Regions from separate parts of the Cytobacillus sp. FSL R5-0377 genome, predicted to be linked through region 1. Evidence: predicted binding sites of a transcription regulator. Region 1 holds the regulator's gene; each other region holds the start of a gene.
What was found. Region 1 encodes Rex, which represses fermentation and respiration genes when NADH is low (regulators of the CRP and FNR family bind a similar motif). Its sites were predicted from a motif close to TTGTGAAATATTTCACAA; they were not measured.
Positions count from the first base shown of each region.

Region 2: NSQ49_RS20385 (cytochrome c oxidase subunit 2A) is a predicted target of Rex. The motif match lies at 2,503-2,520, and genes of this name have one in related genera.
Region 3: NSQ49_RS13910 (AtpZ/AtpI family protein) is a predicted target of Rex. The motif match lies at 3,282-3,299, and genes of this name have one in related genera.

Region 1 is NZ_JBBORA010000001.1:2,180,768-2,187,303, forward strand. Features, by position in the region: gene groL (chaperonin GroEL) at 1-1,356, opposite strand, end outside; gene groES (co-chaperone GroES) at 1,415-1,699, opposite strand; gene NSQ49_RS11160 (CPBP family intramembrane glutamic endopeptidase) at 1,992-2,717, shown strand; gene NSQ49_RS11165 (YdiK family protein) at 2,758-2,949, shown strand; gene NSQ49_RS11170 (redox-sensing transcriptional repressor Rex) at 2,971-3,615, opposite strand; gene moaC (cyclic pyranopterin monophosphate synthase MoaC) at 3,643-4,125, opposite strand; gene NSQ49_RS11180 (ABC-F family ATP-binding cassette domain-containing protein) at 4,319-6,244, shown strand; gene tsaD (tRNA (adenosine(37)-N6)-threonylcarbamoyltransferase complex transferase subunit TsaD) at 6,469-6,536, opposite strand, start outside.
Region 2 is NZ_JBBORA010000001.1:3,991,964-3,998,499, reverse strand. Features, by position in the region: gene NSQ49_RS20395 (nucleobase:cation symporter-2 family protein) at 146-1,456, opposite strand; gene NSQ49_RS20390 (xanthine phosphoribosyltransferase) at 1,453-2,055, opposite strand; purine riboswitch at 2,210-2,311, opposite strand; gene NSQ49_RS20385 (cytochrome c oxidase subunit 2A) at 2,671-2,820, shown strand; gene NSQ49_RS20380 (cytochrome c oxidase subunit II) at 2,842-3,318, shown strand; gene NSQ49_RS20375 (b(o/a)3-type cytochrome-c oxidase subunit 1) at 3,318-4,973, shown strand; gene NSQ49_RS20370 (DMT family transporter) at 5,091-6,011, opposite strand; gene NSQ49_RS20365 (carboxypeptidase M32) at 6,077-6,536, opposite strand, start outside.
Region 3 is NZ_JBBORA010000001.1:2,693,953-2,700,488, forward strand. Features, by position in the region: gene NSQ49_RS13900 (serine hydrolase) at 1-830, shown strand, start outside; gene NSQ49_RS13905 (S8 family serine peptidase) at 908-3,172, shown strand; gene NSQ49_RS13910 (AtpZ/AtpI family protein) at 3,470-3,691, shown strand; gene NSQ49_RS13915 (ATP synthase subunit I) at 3,697-4,071, shown strand; gene atpB (F0F1 ATP synthase subunit A) at 4,093-4,806, shown strand; gene atpE (F0F1 ATP synthase subunit C) at 4,882-5,094, shown strand; gene NSQ49_RS13930 (F0F1 ATP synthase subunit B) at 5,244-5,765, shown strand; gene NSQ49_RS13935 (F0F1 ATP synthase subunit delta) at 5,762-6,298, shown strand; gene atpA (F0F1 ATP synthase subunit alpha) at 6,323-6,536, shown strand, end outside.

The DNA of each region.
Region 1 (6,536 bases):
TGCAATTGTGCGTACAGGCTCTTCCATCGCACGAAGTACAATGTTGATACCCGTAGCTTCATCGCCTTCAGCCTGGATAGAAGCCACTTTGTTGTATACGTTTAGAAGGGCAACACCACCACCGGAAACGATTCCTTCTTCTACAGCTGCACGTGTAGAGTTAAGGGCGTCTTCAATGCGAAGCTTACGCTCTTTCAATTCAGTTTCAGTAGCAGCACCAACTTTAACTACTGCCACACCGCCAGCTAGCTTAGCAAGGCGCTCTTGTAATTTTTCGCGGTCAAATTCAGAAGTTGTTTCTTCCATTTGAGTGCGGATCTGGTTCACACGGCCAGCGATTTGCGCGCTGTCACCAGCACCTTCAACAATCGTAGTGTTTTCTTTCGTAACAACCACTTTAGAAGCGCGTCCTAAAGAGTCGATTGTAGCAGATTTAAGGTCACGGCCTAACTCTTCAGTGATTACTTCACCGCCAGTCAGGATCGCGATATCTTCAAGCATAGCTTTACGGCGGTCACCGAAGCCAGGAGCTTTAACCGCTACAGCGTTGAAAGTTCCGCGAAGCTTATTCACTACTAATGTAGCAAGTGCTTCACCTTCAACATCTTCAGCTACTAGCAATAATGGCTTGCCTTGCTGTACAACCTGCTCAAGTACAGGAAGGATTTCCTGGATGCTTGTAATCTTCTTATCAGTGATTAAGATATAAGGGTTTTCAAGAACCGCTTCCATCTTATCAGAATCTGTAACCATGTATGGAGAAGCATATCCGCGGTCGAACTGCATACCTTCTACCACATCAAGCTCAGTTGTGAATCCTTTAGATTCTTCGATAGTGATAACACCGTCGTTGCCAACACGCTCCATAGCTTCAGCAATCAGCTGGCCAACTTCATTGTCAGCAGCGGAAATCGCAGCAACCTGTGCGATGGATTCTTTGTTTTCGATCGGTTTTGAAATAGCTTTTAATTCTTCAACAGCAGTAGAAACCGCTTTTTCAATTCCTTTGCGGATGCCCATTGGGTTAGCACCTGCAGTTACGTTCTTAAGGCCTTCACGGATCATTGCCTGAGCAAGAACAGTTGCAGTAGTTGTACCGTCACCGGCAACATCGTTTGTTTTGCTTGCTACTTCAGCAACAAGCTTCGCACCCATGTTTTCGAATGCATCTTCAAGTTCGATTTCTTTTGCGATTGTCACCCCATCATTCGTGATTAATGGTGAACCGAATTTCTTCTCAAGAACCACGTTGCGTCCTTTAGGTCCAAGAGTTACTTTTACCGCATTTGCAAGGGAATCTACACCGCGAAGCATCGCGCGGCGGGCTTCTTCACTAAATTTAATCTCTTTAGCCATTGATAAAAACCTCCTCAAAAATTTTCACTTTATCTTTTAATCTGCAACTAATCGGCGATTAGCCAATTACAGCAAGAATGTCATTTTCACGTAAAATTAAGTATTCTTTGCCTTCGTACTTCACTTCAGTACCGGCATATTTTGAGAAGATGATACGGTCGCCGTCAGCAACTTCAAGGGCAACACGCTCACCGTTTTCAAGAACGCGGCCAGTTCCCACAGCTACAACTTTGCCTTCTTGAGGCTTTTCTTTAGCAGTGTCCGGCAGTACAATGCCGCTTGCAGTTTTTTCTTCAGTTTCAACAAGCTCGATAATGATTCGATCACCTAGTGGCTTTAACAAGTGAAACAACCTCCTCAAATAATATGTAAATATTTTTATTTATTAGCACTCTCTCTTTATGAGTGCTAACACAATTATTATATTAATGAATCTCATATCTATTTGCAAGGGTGAAGCTTAAATTTTTTATAAAAAATTTCCTCATAGACAACCTCTTAAGTATGCTTCACCAGCCCTCATTTTAATCATGTACTTCTCCTCCTTTGATGCTGATATTTGAAACACCCTCCCTATAAAGAGTACAATGGCTTTAGGACTTGCAACCAACACTCAGATTAAGGAGTAAAACACTTTGAAGAAGGAATATTGGATTATATTAATCGCCTATATTGCCATGCAGCTTTCAAGCTTGTTTGGTGTTCCGCTCGTATTAATAACTGCCGATGCCCTGGGACATAACCCCGAGAATATGCAGATTCTTGCTGTAGCCTACTGGCTCGTAATCAGTTTCACGATTACGCTGACCATTACGCTTCTATTACTAAGGAAAGAAATGAAAAGGGGACTCGATCGGGATGCCTCTTCTGTGGCAGGCTCAGCGGGCTGGGCAATAGGAGGCATATTTTTGGCCCTGATTGCTCAAGCTACTGCTGCAAGTATTGAAAACCTGATTGGCATTGAAATGGGCTCTGAAAATACGCAGCAGATTATCCGGATTATTGAAGCATCGCCAATTGTCATTTTAATCAGCTCGGTCATCGGGCCAATCCTTGAGGAGATCGTCTTTAGGAAAATTATTTTCGGTTCCCTCCATAAGCGCTTTAACTTCTTCCTGTCTGCCCTGATCAGCTCGGTTATTTTTGCACTTGCTCATTTTGAGCCTGAACATGTATTGCTATACTCGGCAATGGGATTCACCTTTGCCTTCTTATATGTAAAGACCAAGAGGATTATCGTGCCGATTTTTGCCCATGTGGCGATGAATACCTTTGTTGCGGTTGTTCAGCTGAATCAGGATAATTTACAAAAGTGGTTAAAAGAAATGGAAAATTTGCAGAGCTTTATCAGCTTTTTCTAGAAAGAATGCTGTGGAGTTTTAAACTTACTGGGGGATTATCATGAGAAGCACACCTTTGTTTTCAGGCTTTATTTACATCCTTCTCGGATGCCTTTTCACTTTTATAGCCATCCAGAATACCCAGCGGGAAGAAACCTGGGGATTCTTTACTTATTTTTTAATCCTAATTGCTACATTTGATTTTGGCACCGGCCTGCGGATGCTTGGCCTGCATTTTAAAATGAAAAAATGAGCCGCATAAGGCTCATTTTTTTTACACTTCTTCAGGATAATTTTTAAGAAAATAAACCAGTGACTGCAATTCCACTGCCAGATCGATATGGTGAATCCGAATCGAGGACGGCACAGTGAGCCTCGCAGGTGTAAAGTTAAGGATTCCTTTTATTTTCGCATTCACCATCCGATCGGTGATAGTCTGGGCAGGCGGTGCAGGCACCGTTAAAATTGCCACCTGAATATTATTTTTCACAATCACTTCTTCAAGGTCATCCATATGATGGACCGGAACATCACCGATTTTCGTGCCAACCTTACTCTCATCCACATCAAAGGCTACTTCTATTTTCGTATTATTATTTTTAAGAAAATTGTAGTTTAGAAAAGCGGTCCCTAAATTCCCTACCCCGATCAAAGCGACTTTAGTCAGCTCGTCCTGGTCAAGAGTCTTCCGAAAGAAGCCTAAGAGGTAGTTCACATTATATCCATATCCTTTTTTCCCTAACGCACCGAAGTACGAAAAATCACGGCGGATTGTTGCAGAATCCACTTTTACCGCCTCACTCAATTCTGCTGATGAGACTCTCTGTTTGCCGGAGGAATGAAGGTTCTTTAGGAAGCGGTAATATAATGGCAGCCGTTTAGCTGTTGCCTGTGGTATCTTAATTGGTTCATTGGCCATTCGTCCATCCCCATTTCTTATGATGTATTAATTTCGTTTAAAATCTCCGTTTTTCCCGCCTGTTTTCTCTATTAAAAAGGTTGGTCCAATTACCATTCCTTTATCTACAGCCTTACACATATCATAAACGGTCAGCGCACAGACTGAAGCAGCTGTTAACGCTTCCATTTCCACACCCGTATTTCCTTTTGTTTTAACAGAAGCCGTAATGATAAGGACATACTCATCCTCTTCTGCTTTCCATGAAAATGAAATATCGACACCCTTAAGAGGCAGCGGATGGCACATCGGAATAATGTCCCATGTTTTCTTGCTTGCCATAATGCCTGCCGTTTGTGCAACAGCAAGAACATCCCCTTTTTTCATGGAGTTTGATGTGATCTTTTCGTAAATCTCCTGATTCACCGAAATACTTGACTGAGCAATGGCTGTCCTTGCGGTCTCAGGCTTATCGCTGACATCCACCATTTTTGCCCTGCCTTCTTGATTAAAATGAGTAAAATCCGCCATTAAAAAAACACCTCTCTTCAAAATCATACACTATTTTTCGGATTCTTTGTATGTGCATTGTAAGGTTCTTCACATATTTATTTACCTTTTCTTCTGTTTTAATGACCTTCATCCGGGCTTATAGTCCTGTCTCCTTTATTGCCGAACAATATATGAATGAGTTACACTTACTCTATACCAGAGGTGAAAGAACATGATACTATTACAAGTCAATCAGCTGGCAAAAAGTTTTGGAGCTGATCCCATTTTAACGAATATAAAGCTTGAAGTACAAACCAGGGACCGTATTGCCCTTGTAGGACGCAATGGTGCAGGAAAATCTACCCTTTTAAAAATAATTGCCGGACAAATGACGTATGATTCCGGAGAGATCATAAAGCCAAAGGAAGTAACCATTGGCTATCTTGCCCAAAATACCGGCCTGGAATCAGATTTATCCATATGGGAGGAAATGCTGACTGTTTTCAGTCATCTGCAAAAGCAGGAAAAACAGCTTCACAGCCTTGAAGAGCAAATGGCGGATCCTGATGTCCTTGGTAATTCTGATGCCTATGAACGAGTTTTAAAAGATTACGACAAACTCCAGGTTGATTTCAAAGAAAATGGCGGTTATCAATATGAAGCTGATATACGTTCCATTCTCCATGGACTCAACTTCAGCTCAATGGGCTATGATACAAAAATTTCGTCCTTGAGCGGCGGTCAGCGAACAAGGCTGGCCCTTGGTAAACTTCTGCTCACAAAGCCTGATATACTAATCCTGGATGAGCCTACCAACCACCTTGATATAGAAACACTATCGTGGCTCGAACAATACCTGCAGGGCTACAGCGGTGCCATTCTGATCGTATCACATGACCGCTACTTTCTTGATAAGGTCGTTTCCCAGGTTTACGAGATATCGCGCCACCAAATAAGAAAGTACCCTGGAAACTACAGTTCCTATTTGGATCAAAAAGCAGCTAATTTTGAAAAAGAAATGAAGCAATTCGAAAAACAGCAGGAAGAAATCGCTAAGCTTCAAGACTTTATTCAGCGAAACCTTGCCCGTGCCTCCACTACTAAAAGGGCACAAAGCCGCAGAAAGCAGCTGGCCAGAATGGACGTGATGGACAGGCCGCAGGGAGACGAGAAATCAGCTTCCTTTGGGTTTGATATCGAACGGCAGTCAGGCAATGAAGTATTGAATATATATTCTTTAGCAATAGGGTACAAAGAAATAGTGAGCGAGAATATTTCTATGCGGCTGGCAAGAGGCGATAGTATTGCACTTGTAGGACCAAATGGAATTGGCAAATCCACATTGCTTAAAACCATTATTAAGAAAATCCCTTCTTTTACTGGGGAGATTCAATATGGCTCTAATGTGACCATTGGCTACTATGACCAGGAACAGGCAGAGCTCACAAGCAATAAACGAGTACTGAACGAATTATGGGATGAATACCCTCTTAAACCGGAAAAAGAAATCCGGACCATACTTGGGAACTTTCTCTTCTCCGGCGATGATGTTCTTAAAACAGTTTCAACACTGAGCGGCGGGGAAAAGGCCCGGCTTGCACTTGCAAAGCTTATGATGCAGAAAGCCAATTTCCTGATTCTTGACGAGCCTACAAACCATTTGGATCTGGACAGCAAGGAAATCCTTGAAAATGCATTGATCGATTATCCAGGAACTATTCTCTTTGTATCTCATGACCGATATTTTATCAACAGAATTACAACTAAGGTAGTTGAGCTTTCTGGAAACGGTGCAGCAGAATATCTTGGTGATTATGATTATTATGTAGAAAAAAAGCAGGAACAAAAGGAATTGCTTGCACTCAATGAGCAGGATATATCCACTGTTTCACAGCCTGTAAAGCAGGAAAAAAAGAACTACCAGCTGGATAAAGAAGCCAAAAAGCTAGAACGCCAGCGAAAAAGAAGAATGGAAGAAATTGAAGTGGAAATTGAAGCATTAGAGACAGCAATAGATACTAATGATCAGCTGCTCTGTGATCCGGCTGTTTATCAGGACCATGAAAAAGTAATGGAAATAACGAATGAAACGGATGAAGCAAAAGCAAAGCTGGAAGAATTGATGGAAGAATGGACGCTTTTAGCTGAAGAGGATTAAAGGAATATTCATAACTTTTAGACTGGTAGAATAGTCACTGCCAGTCTTTTTTATTATCCACAGAGATAATCACAAGAAAAATGCAGTTATATGTACTCTCCACAGACTTTTCCACATTATCCACAGCTAAAGCTGATTTTATCCACATTATCAACATAAAATTCTGAAATAATTGACTTTATCCACAAAAAAAGCCCCCAATGCTGTCGGGGACTTTTTCCTAATTATTTATCATTGTGGATAGTAATGTCCAAACCGGGATTGGCATTTAAATCAAGACCGGCAAATTGTC
Region 2 (6,536 bases), 1.8 Mb from region 1:
ATATAAAAGCCGGCAATTATCACAATAATATTTCTCCACCACATTCCACTCTCTTTCGTGCGAGAAACAACCGCTTCGAAAATGTAAAATACCGATAGATTATTATATTGTTTTCCAAAATTATTGTGATTGCCGCAAAACAGAATTATGAAGCCTTTTGCTCTGCAAAAGATGCATGTTGAACTGCTTTTTTTCCCTTAACAACATTGAATACGATATTTAATAGAATAGCTGTCACACTCCCTGCCACGATCCCGTTATCTGTCAGTATACGCACACTTGAAGGCATCTGCGCGAATAATTCAGGAACAGCTGTTACTCCAAGCCCCATCCCGACAGAGCAGGCAATGATCAATAAATTTTCCTGCGAGGAGAACTCCACTTTGCTGAGCATTTTTATTCCATAAGCTACTACCATACCGAACATAGCCACCATTGCGCCTCCTAATACCGGTGTTGGAATTATCGTCGTCAATGCACCGATTTTCGGAACCAGCCCAAGCAGTACAAGAAAAGCTCCTGCTGTATAGATGACATTCTTTGTTTTTACGCCTGACAGCTGAAGAAGTCCTACGTTTTGAGAATAGGTTGTATATGGAAAAGCATTAAAGACAGCACCAAGGATAATAGCAAGCCCTTCGGCACGATACCCATTTGACAAATCTTTTTCTTCCAGTTTTTCTTCACAAATATCTCCCAGGGCAAAATATACGCCCGTAGATTCTACTAAACTGACCATTGCTACTAGAATCATTGTCAGGATGGCTGTCACCTCAAATGTCGGCATGCCGAAATAAAAAGGTGATGGCATATGAAACCAGGAAGCTTCTCCAACTGCTGAGAAATCTACCATTCCCATAAAAAACGCTGTAATAGTGCCGGCCGCCAGACCAAGCAAAATGGCAATGGCACGAATAAAGCCTTTGAAGAATCGGAAAAGAATAATGATGAACAGCAAGGTTCCGAAAGCCAATGAGATGTTTGTCATGGAACCAAAGTCAGGGCTTCCCTGTCCTCCAGCCATGTTGTTCATTGCAACAGGAATTAGCGTAATTCCAATAATGGTAACGACCGACCCTGTTACCACTGGAGGAAAAAATTTCACCAGTTTTCCAAAATATTTTGAAACAGCTACAACAAAAATGCCGGAAACCAGTATTGAACCATAGATTGCCGGTATTCCATACTGACCGCCAATCGCAATCATTGGTCCTACAGCCGTAAATGTGCAGCCAAGAACAACTGGAAGACCAATCCCAAAAAATCTGCTGCGCCATACTTGAAGAAGCGTTGCAATACCGCACATAAAAATATCAATTGAAACAAGATAGGTAAGCTGCTCCCCTGTTAATCCCAGTGCTCCTCCTACAATCAATGGCACAATTACTGCGCCTGCATACATAGCAAGGACATGCTGAATTCCAAGGGAAGCAATTTTAACCGGATTCTGATTCATCGCATTGATTCCTCCATTTTCTTCGCTGATTTTTCAAAGCTGATTATTCCGCCTTCAAGTGACTCAATAATTGCCAGGGAATCAACCCGGAATCCCTTTTCCCTCAGCAGCTTTCCGCCATTTTGAAAGCCTTTTTCGATAACGATGCCAATCCCTGCAATCGATGATCCCGCTTTTTCAGCTATTTCTGCAAGACCTAATGCCGCCTGTCCATTCGCTAGAAAATCATCGATTATAAGAACATTATCTTCTTCTGAGAGATATTTCTTTGAAACAGAGATTTCACTTGTTTCTTCCTTAGTGAAAGAATAGACTGGGGCTGTAATCAGGTCATTTACCAGTGTAAGAGATTTTCTTTTCCTCGCAAATACTACTGGGACATTTAACTCGAGCCCCGCCATTACAGCTGGCGCAATCCCCGAAGATTCGATAGTCAATATTTTTGTAATCCCGCTTCTTGAGTATCTATCTGCAAATTCTTTGCCGACTTCAAACATAAGCTGTGGATCTATCTGGTGGTTCAGAAAAGAATCCACCTTTAAAACTGTCGGCGATAAAACGATCCCTTCGCGCTTTATTTTTTCAATAAGCATATCCATTTTGCATCCTCCTCTATGATAGATAGCCTTCAATTACTCATTTCAGCCAAATAAAAAGCCTGAAGCCCATCGCATTCACAACATAAAAATGAGTGAAGCAATGGCCTTCAGGCTAATGATTTAAGCTGCAGGCAAACAAGGATGGCATATAGCGTCCTGTACATTGCTCACTCATAGTCGGATTATTTACGGTACCCCGGTAGAAACTTGCGAGCCATATCCTCGCGATTATATGAGTGAATGTTATTAATTTATTAACATTATAACACCATCTACTAATACTTCAATCAAAAATTTACCCAAATACGAACTAAACAAGATATTACCAAAAATAACGTTCGTTAATCAGATAATTCACCCTTTTCTTTACATTCATTAAGAATAATTCACTGTCCTTTTTAAGCTCAATTAAACCTTCACATTTTTTTCACAAATTACAGATGTGTTTTGTGATTTAAATCACTTAAATATCAATTTTTCACCATTATCATAGTGTTTAAGTTACGAATGAACAATTTGTGAACTCACTAAAATCATCTAGAATCTCCCTAAATGTTTTGTATTATGAAAGTGTAATCATTTACTTTTTCCAATTTTCGAAAGGAGTGAAGGAAAATGGCGAAAACGGAACTCAGCCGCAAAACAAAAACTGAAATAGAGGATCGCTCCTCCTTAAAGGGAACGTTAGCTTCCGTTTTCTTATTAGGATTCTTCCTTGTAATGACATGGGTAGGCGTTTATTTATTATTTATCAGCCGCTTTTAAAGTTAGAAAGGGGAAAAAGCCATGCATATGCATAAGTTTGAAAAGGCCTGGCTCATTTTTGGAATCGGATCGCTGCTTGTTTTTCTAACAGTTCTGGGAGTGAGCGCATTTTACCTGGGTAATCAGCCCCCGAGCTGTTTGGCTACCATTGATCCTGAAAAAGTCGATTCTACCGTTCCATTTAATGAGCCTGGATTGAAAAAGGCAGAAGGAAAAGATTGGGATTACGAATTGGTATACGTAGCATCTGCTTTTTCCTATAGCCCAGCCGAAGTGGAGGTTCCATATGGCGCTAAAGTGAAAATTATCGCTACAACCAAAGACGTCGTCCACGGTTTTGAAGTTGCGGGATCAAACATCAACATGATGCTTGAACCAGGCTATATCAGTGAACATGTTACAACCTTTGATAAAAAAGGCGAATACCTGATTGTATGTAATGAATACTGCGGTGTTGGTCACCACATGATGTCTTCTAAAATTAAGGTGGTGGAATAATGTTTAATCCTTCAGCAAAATTAAAAGTTGACCCACGTGACGGAAAATTGGCAATGGCCCACTTTTTCGTTGCCTTTACTGCCTTAGCAATAGGCGGCTTAGCCGGTTTATTGCAGACTTTGGTCCGCTCCGGTAAATTCGAGCTTCCTGCAGGCATCGGATATTACCAGATTCTCACGGTTCATGGTGTTGTCCTCGGACTTGTACTTACTACCTTTTTTATAATGGGATTCCAGATCGCTGCAACAAGCAAAACATCAGGGGCCTTTACGAAAAAACAGCGTATTGCCGGCTGGACCGGTTTCTGGCTGATGACGGCGGGAACTGTTCTTGCAGCTGTTATGATCCTGCTGAATGAAGCAACAGTTCTATATACTTTCTATGCTCCTCTTCAAGCACATGCTTTGTATTATATCGGATTAACACTTGTTATAGTGGGAAGCTGGATTGACGGGGCATCAATCATTATGAAGTATGCAGAATGGCGGAGGAAAAATCCCGGTAAACCAAGTCCATTATTAACCTTCATGTCGCTGGTCAACACAATGATGTGGATTGTAGCGACAATCGGTGTAGCAGCTACAGTTCTTTTCCAGCTGCTTCCTTGGTCATTGGGATTTGTTGAAACGGTAAATATTGGAGTCAGCCGAACTCTATTCTGGTATTTCGGACATCCGCTTGTATACTTCTGGCTATTGCCGGCTTATATGGCCTGGTATGTTGTAATTCCAAAAGTCATCGGCGGAAAGGTTTTCTCTGACTCATTAGCACGTTTGTCTTTTATATTATTCCTGCTGTTCTCCATCCCTGTCGGATTTCACCATCAATTAATGGAGCCAGGCATTGACCCGGCATGGAAATTCCTGCAGGTAATTCTGACATTCCTTGTTGTCATTCCATCTTTAATGACTGCATTTTCTTTGTTTGCTACTTTCGAAAGCTTTGGCCGTTCAAAAGGGGCTACAGGGTTATTCGGCTGGGTTAAGAAACTTCCTTGGGGAGATGCACGATTTGCCGTGCCGTTCATTGGGATGATTGCCTTTATTCCTGCGGGTGCAGGCGGGATCGTCAACGCCTCTCACCAGATGAACCAGGTTGTTCATAACACCATTTGGGTAACCGGCCACTTTCACTTAACAGTAGCAACATCTGTAGTACTTACATTTTTTGGGGTTTCTTACTGGCTGATTCCTCATCTGACAGGAAGAACATTAACCAAAGCAATGAATAAATTAGGAATCATCCAGGCAGTTATCTGGGCAATCGGCATGACTTTCATGTCTGGCGCCATGCATGCTGCAGGCCTTCTGGGAGCGCCGCGCCGTTCGTCCTACTCTGAATATGGCGGAGCAGCACAAGCAGCAGAATGGATTCCCTACCAGGTCGCACAGGCAATCGGCGGATCTATACTATTCATTGGCATTATTTTAATGATCTATATCTTTATCAACCTTGCATTCTTCGCACCAAAGGGCGAGCAGGAGTTCCCTGTCGGAGAAGCAGCTGATGAAGCTGAAAAAGCGCCGATGGTATTCGAAAACTGGAAGCTTTGGCTCGGAATTACAGTTGTTCTTATTCTATTTGCCTACACTATCCCGTTTATAGACTTAATACAAAATGCACCTCCAGGAGCTAAAGGGTATAAGCTTTGGTAAAAGGAAAGGCTTGCCCCGGCTCTTCCAGGAGTAAGGCGCAGAAGCTAGACAGTATTATAGTTCAAACTTTCATACCCGCTGATAAAAAACACTCCGCTCCAGTTGGATCGGAGTGTATTAATGTCCGGGCCCGCTGGAGTCAGCCGCCATTCCTGATTTCTTTCTTCTTGCAGGCAAATTCACAATAATAACTGAGCTGAGAATCAGCACTGCACCGGCAATCTGCACTGCACCTAGATTTTCTCCGAAAAGCGTCACACCTAAAAGCATAGCCACAACTGGTTCAACTGTAGCAATAACAGCTGCTTTGCTCCCATCTGTTTTTTCGAGTCCCCATGTGTACACAAAATAGGCGAGGACCGTAGGCACAAACCCCAAACCAATACTAAGCAGCAAAACCTCAATGTTCAAGAAGACTGAGGCTTTTGTCCATAGCTTTGTGACCGGGATCATAAATACAGAAGCAATAACGAATGTATAAAGCGTTACAGTAAAGGGCTGATATTTTCTTAAAGCAAATTTCCCGAAAATTGTATAAAGTGCATAGCCAAACCCTGCACCTAATCCCGTCAAAATTCCAACGAGAGTAATTTCACTGCTGCCCGCTGATAATCCGGCAACTAAAATGCAGCCCACAATGGTGCCTGCTACAGCTGCAATCTTTCTTAGATCGATCCCTTCCTTTAGAAACAGGTAAGATAATACAGTCACAAAAGCCGGAGCTGTGTAAAGCAGAACGACTGCCAGGGAAATACTGATTTGGTTCATTGCAGTGAAATAACAATAATTAAAAAAGACGATGCTCAATATTCCGGTCCCGGCAAAAAATTGGATGTCAGAGACAGATTCCAGTTTAAAACAGTTTCGGAAACGCATAATCCCGAAAAGCATGAGAAATATGGCCGCAAATAAAACTCTCACAGCGACAATTTCCATAGCTGAGAATCCATATTCCCCTAGCCCTTTTACAAATACAGCAATTATGCCCCATAGACTTGCTCCAAATGCAATCATTAGGAATGGAAGTAGTTTCTTCATTATTTCTCTCCATGAAGTAAGAGGATGGCTGAAGCCACCCCCCTGCTAATTTTATGATTGAGCAATTATTTCAGCTGATACACTTTACCGTACTTATCATACAGATAGTCAATTAAATGCTGTGCATTCAGGCCTTCCCCTGTTACCTCATTTAAGATTTCAAGCGGTTTTTTCATTTTGCCAAACTGGTGCACATTTTTGTTAAACCACTCTTTAACTGGCAGCAAATTGCCTGATTCAAGTAATTCATCAAAGTTTGGCAAGTCCTTTAACATGCTGTTTTTCAGCTGAGCTGCATACATATATCCCAAGGCATATGAAGGGAAATAACCGAAGCTTCCCCCTGCCCAGTGAACATCCTGCAGAACGCCTTCTCCGTTATTTTCTGGCTTTACTCCCAGGTATTGTTCATATTTTTCATTCCAAATAGCTGGAAGGTCTTTAACTTCAATTTCATCGTTAAACAAGCCTTTTTCAATTTCATAACGTATGATGATATGAAGCGGATACGTTAATTCGTCTGCT
Region 3 (6,536 bases), 510 kb from region 1:
TTACTGTAGCTGACCTGCTGACACATACCTCTGGTTTAACTCCCTGGAAGCCGACATACCTTTACGCTGATAATTCGGAAGAGGTTCTGAATTATATAAATCAGCTGCCACTTGAATATCCGACTGGCACGGACAGGAGATATAGTGATTTTAGCTTTATGATGCTGGGTTTTTTAATTGAAGAGGTCAGCGGGCAAAAATTGGATAAGTACTTAGAAGAAAATATTTATAAACCTTTAAAAATGAATGATACGATGTTTACTCCACCGGAACATTTCAAGAAAAAAATTGCGGCTACCTCCTGGGGAAATCCTTATGAGTATAAAATGATTGATGATCCTAATTTCGGTTACTATGTTGAAGAAAGCCCGGATATGTTTAAATACTGGAGGAATTACACCCTAGTTGGAGAAGTTAATGATGGAAATAGCTTCTATGGCAATAAAGGTATTGCTGGCCATGCCGGTTTATTTTCGACAGCAAGGGACCTTGCTGTATTGGGCCAGACCATGTTAAATGGCGGAACATATGGAAAAGCAAACATGTATGATAAAGAAGTGATTGATCTCTTTACCTCTCCTCAGCGCTTTGGCCAGGGATATGGCTGGGAGCTGGACAAAAGCTGGTACATGGGAGATCACTATTCTGACAAAGCCTTTGGCCATACTGGTTTTACTGGAACACAGATTATTATAGACCCAGAGGAAAACCTTCAGATTATCCTGCTGACGAACAAACAAAACAATGGTCCTTTATCAAGCGGATCTTACAGGAGTACAGGTGCTCTTTCTAAACAAGTTGCTAATATTGTCTATGAATCCCTGAACTAGCCTTAATTTTATATTGATTTACGCATACAAGGCATCAATACAGCCCACCCTAAAACAAAAAGAGGGTGGGTTTTTATATGAAAAAATTGTTTCTGCTTCTAACCGTCATGTCATTATTCTTCAGTCAAACTCCTGTTTCGGCCCGGACACTTTCACACCCTCCTATACCGGAAGAGTCACCTGATATAGAAAAAGTGGCAATCGTTGTATTAAGTGACGCAAAGAAGGAACAGGAAATAAAACAAATGATCGAACAAAATCCTGAGCTGCAAATCAGGCATACATTCAATCAGGCTTTAAACGGCTTTTCGGTTAAAGGAAAATCATCTGCTTTGCAAAGTCTGCAAAAGCTAGAGTCAGTCACTTCTGTTTCACCGGTTAATACGTACCATGTTCATTCCAATGACAATATCAAGCTGATTGGCGGCCTCAATGCCAGAGGCTATTATGATGAAAATAATCAGCGTCTCACAGGCAAGGGTGTGAAAGTCGGCGTGATTGACACCGGCATTGATTACAACCATTCTGACTTGAGAAGAAGCTACGGCGGCGGGCGCGATCTGGTGGATAATGATAAGGATCCGATGGAAACAAAGGCTGCCGGGGGACAAGGCACGCTGCACGGCACTCACGTCGCGGGTATTATTGCGGCAAATGGCAGGATTCAGGGCGTTGCACCGGAAGCAACTATTATCGCTTACAGGGCTCTCGGACCAGGCGGAAGCGGAACAACAGAACAAGTAATAGCAGCCATCGAACAGGCTATTAAGGATAAAGTGGATGTGTTAAACCTTTCATTGGGAAACAACGTAAACGGGCCAGACCTTCCGATAAGCATGGCTCTGAATAAAGCGGTTGAAAAAGGAATAACGGCTGTCACTTCATCAGGAAATTCGGGGCCAAATATTTGGACAGTGGGATCTCCAGGAACGGCGTCGAAAGCAATTTCTGTCGGAGCCTCTACACCAACAATCAAGGTGCCGATATTGAGTATAAATGGACGCGAAATCCGCCTTGATTTGCTGCAGGGTTCAAGGGAGTGGGAATTTGATCGCTCATATGAAATTGTCGATGGAGGACTCGGGCATACGGTTGAATTGAAGAATGCGGAAGGAAAAATCGTACTGGTGGAAAGAGGGGAAATGACGTTTACGGATAAAGCTGTCCATGCGATGGAAGCAGGCGCAGAGGGAATTATTATTTATAATAACACAAAAGGCAGATTCTTCGGCAATCTGGACAGCGAGGTTCCTATTCCGGCAGCGGCGCTTTCAAAGGAAGAAGGCGAGAGGATCAAGAAGCTTTTAAAAGAAAAGGGAAGGCTCCTTGCCCGGACTAATATAATAGAAGAAAGGGACATCCTGGCCGACTTCAGCTCCCGCGGACCTGTTACATCCACATGGGAAATTAAACCGGATGTTGTGGCGCCGGGGGTCGCCATAAATAGCACGATTCCCGGCGGCTACCTGCCGCTTCAGGGGACAAGTATGGCCGCTCCGCATGTGGCTGGTGCCTGTGCCATCCTGAAACAGGCACATCCCGAATGGGGACCGGAACAGATTAAGGCAGCACTCATGAATACCGCTAAGCTAATAAGGAACTCGGAAGGACGGACATATAGAACCTATGAGCAGGGGGCCGGCAGGATACAGCTTGATCAGGCGCTGAAGGCAGAAACGCTTGTATTACCGGCTTCCATGCAATTCGGCAAATTTCAGATCGCAGACAGGCTGCATGACCACAGCAGTTTTATAACGGTTGAAAATATAAGTGGAAAAACGCAGTCTTATTCCTTTTCCGTACCTTATAAGGAGCAGGGCATCAATTGGGAAATGCCAATGACCTTCCGATTGAATCCGGGTGAAAAGAAAAAGGTCGAAATCAAAATGTCTGCAGATCCGACCCTTTTAAAGAATAAGATCCATGACGGGTACCTACTATTGAAAGCAGGTTCTGAAAGTATCCATGTTCCATACCTGTATGTACTTGAGGAGCCTGATTACCCAAGGGTGATGGGATTCGGAATTGGCAAAGGGGATAAACCGGGAACGTATCGGTATGAAGTATATCTGCCTGGCGGTGCGGAGGAGTTCGGAATTGCGATGTTTGATTCGGAAAGCCTTCGGTTCATGGGATTTCTGGATTGGAAAAGAAATGCCGGCAAGGGACAGCTGCTGCAGGAAATCCCTGCAGAAAAGCTGCCAGGGCCGGGTCTTTACCTGGCGAAGGTGTTTGCTAAAAAGGCTGGCCGGGAAGATTGGCTTGAAACTTATATATTTGTGAGGCCGGATGGCCAGCTGGGGGATCCGGTGCCTTCAGAAGCAGAGGAGATCAAAAAGTAAGCGAAAAAAGGTTTTCAGGAGCGATGCAGATTCTCGCTCCTTTTTCAATATAAAAGCGGAAAATTAAATGTGATAAATATGTGAACATACCATATTTTTACCTTTTTGTTTGTGAACTTTTTCACTCCAAACGCATTGACATTGACAAAGCCCTATTGTATGCTTACAAAGGGTAAAAGATGATAGGGTTTTCAAAATATTTTTGCAGACATATTTCCCACTTCTGCATGATGTTTAACTGATTTTTTACGGCCTCAAAACCCTCTTACCATTCTCTTTAAGGGAGGATGCGTTTTAATGCGTCAAAAAGACCGCAACCCATTTAAGGCGATGGCCTTAATGTCCGCCATTCTTTCCCAGTTAGTAGGTTCCACGCTCATTGGCATTTTCGCCGGAAGATGGCTTGACAGCAAGGCAGGAACTGAGCCTTTATTCCTATTAATCGGCTTGTTCATTGGGCTGGGCGCCGGGATTTACGCCATGCTTCGCCTAATCCAACATTTTTTCACAGGAGAATGAACATCATGCCGGAAATCAAAGCAACTTTTCAAAGACAGCGAAAATACATATTCCTTTTGTTGTCTGTATATGTTCTCGGCTGGGGTTTTACACCTTATCAATCTATTTTTCTGGGCTTGATCTTCGGGACATGCTTAAGTCTGTTCAATTTGTGGCTGATTTCACGAAAGGCGCTGCAATTTGGAGAGGCAGTCGAGAGAGGCGAGAAGGTGCGTTCACTTGGAACGGTATCCAGGATGGCTACAGCAGTATTTGCTGTTATGATCGCTCTGGAATATCCTGAAAAGCTGCATCTGATCAGTGTGGTATTTGGATTAATGACATCCTATATTGTCATTATGATAGATTATTTTCTTCAATCTTTTCAATTACGTAAATAGCGGGAAGAGAGGTGAACACTATTGCATCATGAAGCTCCTATAAAAGAATTTTTAGGATTGAATTTTAACTTATCAAACATACTGATGATTACAGTGGCCAGTGCTATTGTCTTCATTATTGCTCTGCTTTCAACCCGTCGATTGGCCATGAAACCAACGGGGATGCAAAACTTCTTCGAATGGGTTATGGATTTTGTTAAGAATATCATTAACAGTACGATGGACTGGAAGACAGGCGGAAGATTCCATATCCTTGGATTAACCCTGATCATGTATATCTTTGTATCAAACATGCTCGGACTTCCGTTCGCGATCACTTATGATCACACTTTATGGTGGAAATCGCCAACAGCCGATCCTGTTATCACCTTAACATTAGCGGCAATGGTAGTCGGGCTTTCGCATTACTATGGCGTAAAGCTTAAAGGAGTAGGAGAATATGGCCGGGATTTTATCAGGCCAATGCCTTTCTTGTTCCCATTGAAAATCATTGAAGAGTTTGCAAATACTCTGACACTGGGACTTCGTCTCTACGGTAACATTTACGCCGGTGAGATCCTGCTGACATTGCTTGTCGGAGGTCTTGCACATGCCGGTGTAGGCGGAATGCTTGCCGCAGTTATACCAACACTTGTTTGGCAGGGATTCTCAATCTTTGTCGGATCTATCCAGGCATTCATTTTCTGTATGTTAACAATGGTTTATATGGCACACAAAGTGAGCCAGGACCATTAATATATACCTGTTCATTCTATGGACAAAACATTTTAAACAAATAAATTTTCATACAATTTAAGGAGGAACTCAATAATGGGTCTTTTAGCAGCAGCAATTGCAATCGGTTTAGCAGCACTAGGTGCCGGTATCGGTAACGGTCTTATCGTATCAAAAACAGTTGAAGGTATGGCTCGCCAGCCAGAAGCTCGCGGTATGCTTCAAACTACAATGTTCATCGGGGTTGCACTAGTTGAGGCCGTTCCGATCATTGGCGTTGTTATCGCGTTCATGGTTATCGGCGGTTAATTAATACTGTACCAATCGTTCAAAAATGGCGAAGATCATTCCATGAACCTTCGCCATTCCTTTATGTTTTTTTACCGTAAACTAATTCGGAATCATGCATATGACTCCGTTTCATAAGTGGAACAACTCTTGAAGGGAGTGAATCGAGGGTGTTAACAAACAGTCTAGTATTAGGCGCTGCAGGCGGCGGTTTTAACGGCGGGGACATTTTGTACCAGCTGGTTATGTTCATTATCTTGTTGGCATTGCTGAAAAAATTCGCGTGGGGTCCTTTAATGGGCATTATGCAGCAGCGTGAAGAACACATTGCCAGTGAAATTCAAGCGGCTGAAGAAAGCCGTACAGAAGCAAAGAAGCTATTAGAAGAGCAAAGAAATCTTTTAAAAGAAGCACGTACTGAAGCACAGGGCCTTATCGAAAATGCGAAGAAACAAGGCGATGTGCAGCGTGAGGAGATCGTTGCGGCTGCCCGCACAGAGTCTGAACGCATTAAGGAATCTGCTAAGCTTGAAATCGAGCAGCAGAAAGAACAAGCGGTTGCCGCTATCCGCGAGCAGGTCGCTTCATTGTCTGTCCTAATTGCTTCCAAGGTTATCGAGAAGGAACTAAGTGCAGCTGATCAGGAAAAGCTGATCAATGAATACATTCAAGAGGCAGGAGAAAAGCGATGACGGGCTCCACAGTAGCAAAGCGCTACGCGTTGGCTCTTTTCCAGCTTGCGAATGAACACCAGCTTCTTGACCAAATGGAAGAAGAGCTTCGTGCAGTGAAAGAAGTAGTAAACCATAACTCAGATTTAAAGTCTGTTTTGAAATCTCCAAAGCTTTCAATTGAGAAGAAAAAAGAGATTTTAAAAGAAGCATTTGCATCTGTGAACACGTTTGTACTAAACACGTTAATGATATTAATTGAACGCCACCGCGAGGATCATATCTCTGATGTGGCAGATCATTTTATAAGCCTGGCGAATGACAAAAAAGGAATTGCGGATGCAAAAGTATACACTGTCCGTCCGTTGACTGAAGCAGAGAAGGAAGCATTATCTGTGTCATTTGCAGCTAAGGTAGGAAAAAAATCACTTCGTATTGACAATATAGTTGATACTAACTTGCTCGGCGGCATCAAGCTTCGAATCGGAAACCGGATTTTCGACGGCAGCTTGCGCGGAAAGCTAGAGCGTCTTGAACGTCAATTGTTAGGCTAAGATTCGTAGATAGGGGTGAAACTCATGAGCATCAATGCTGAAGAAATCAGTGCGCTGATAAAAAAGCAAATCGAAAACTATCAGTCGGAAATTCAAGTGAGTGATGTAGGTACGGTTATCTCTGTTGGTGACGGTATCGCTCGTGCTCATGGCCTCGACAATGTCATGGCTGGAGAACTTGTTGAATTTTCAAACGGCGTTATGGGTATGGCACAAAACCTAGAAGAAAATAACGTCG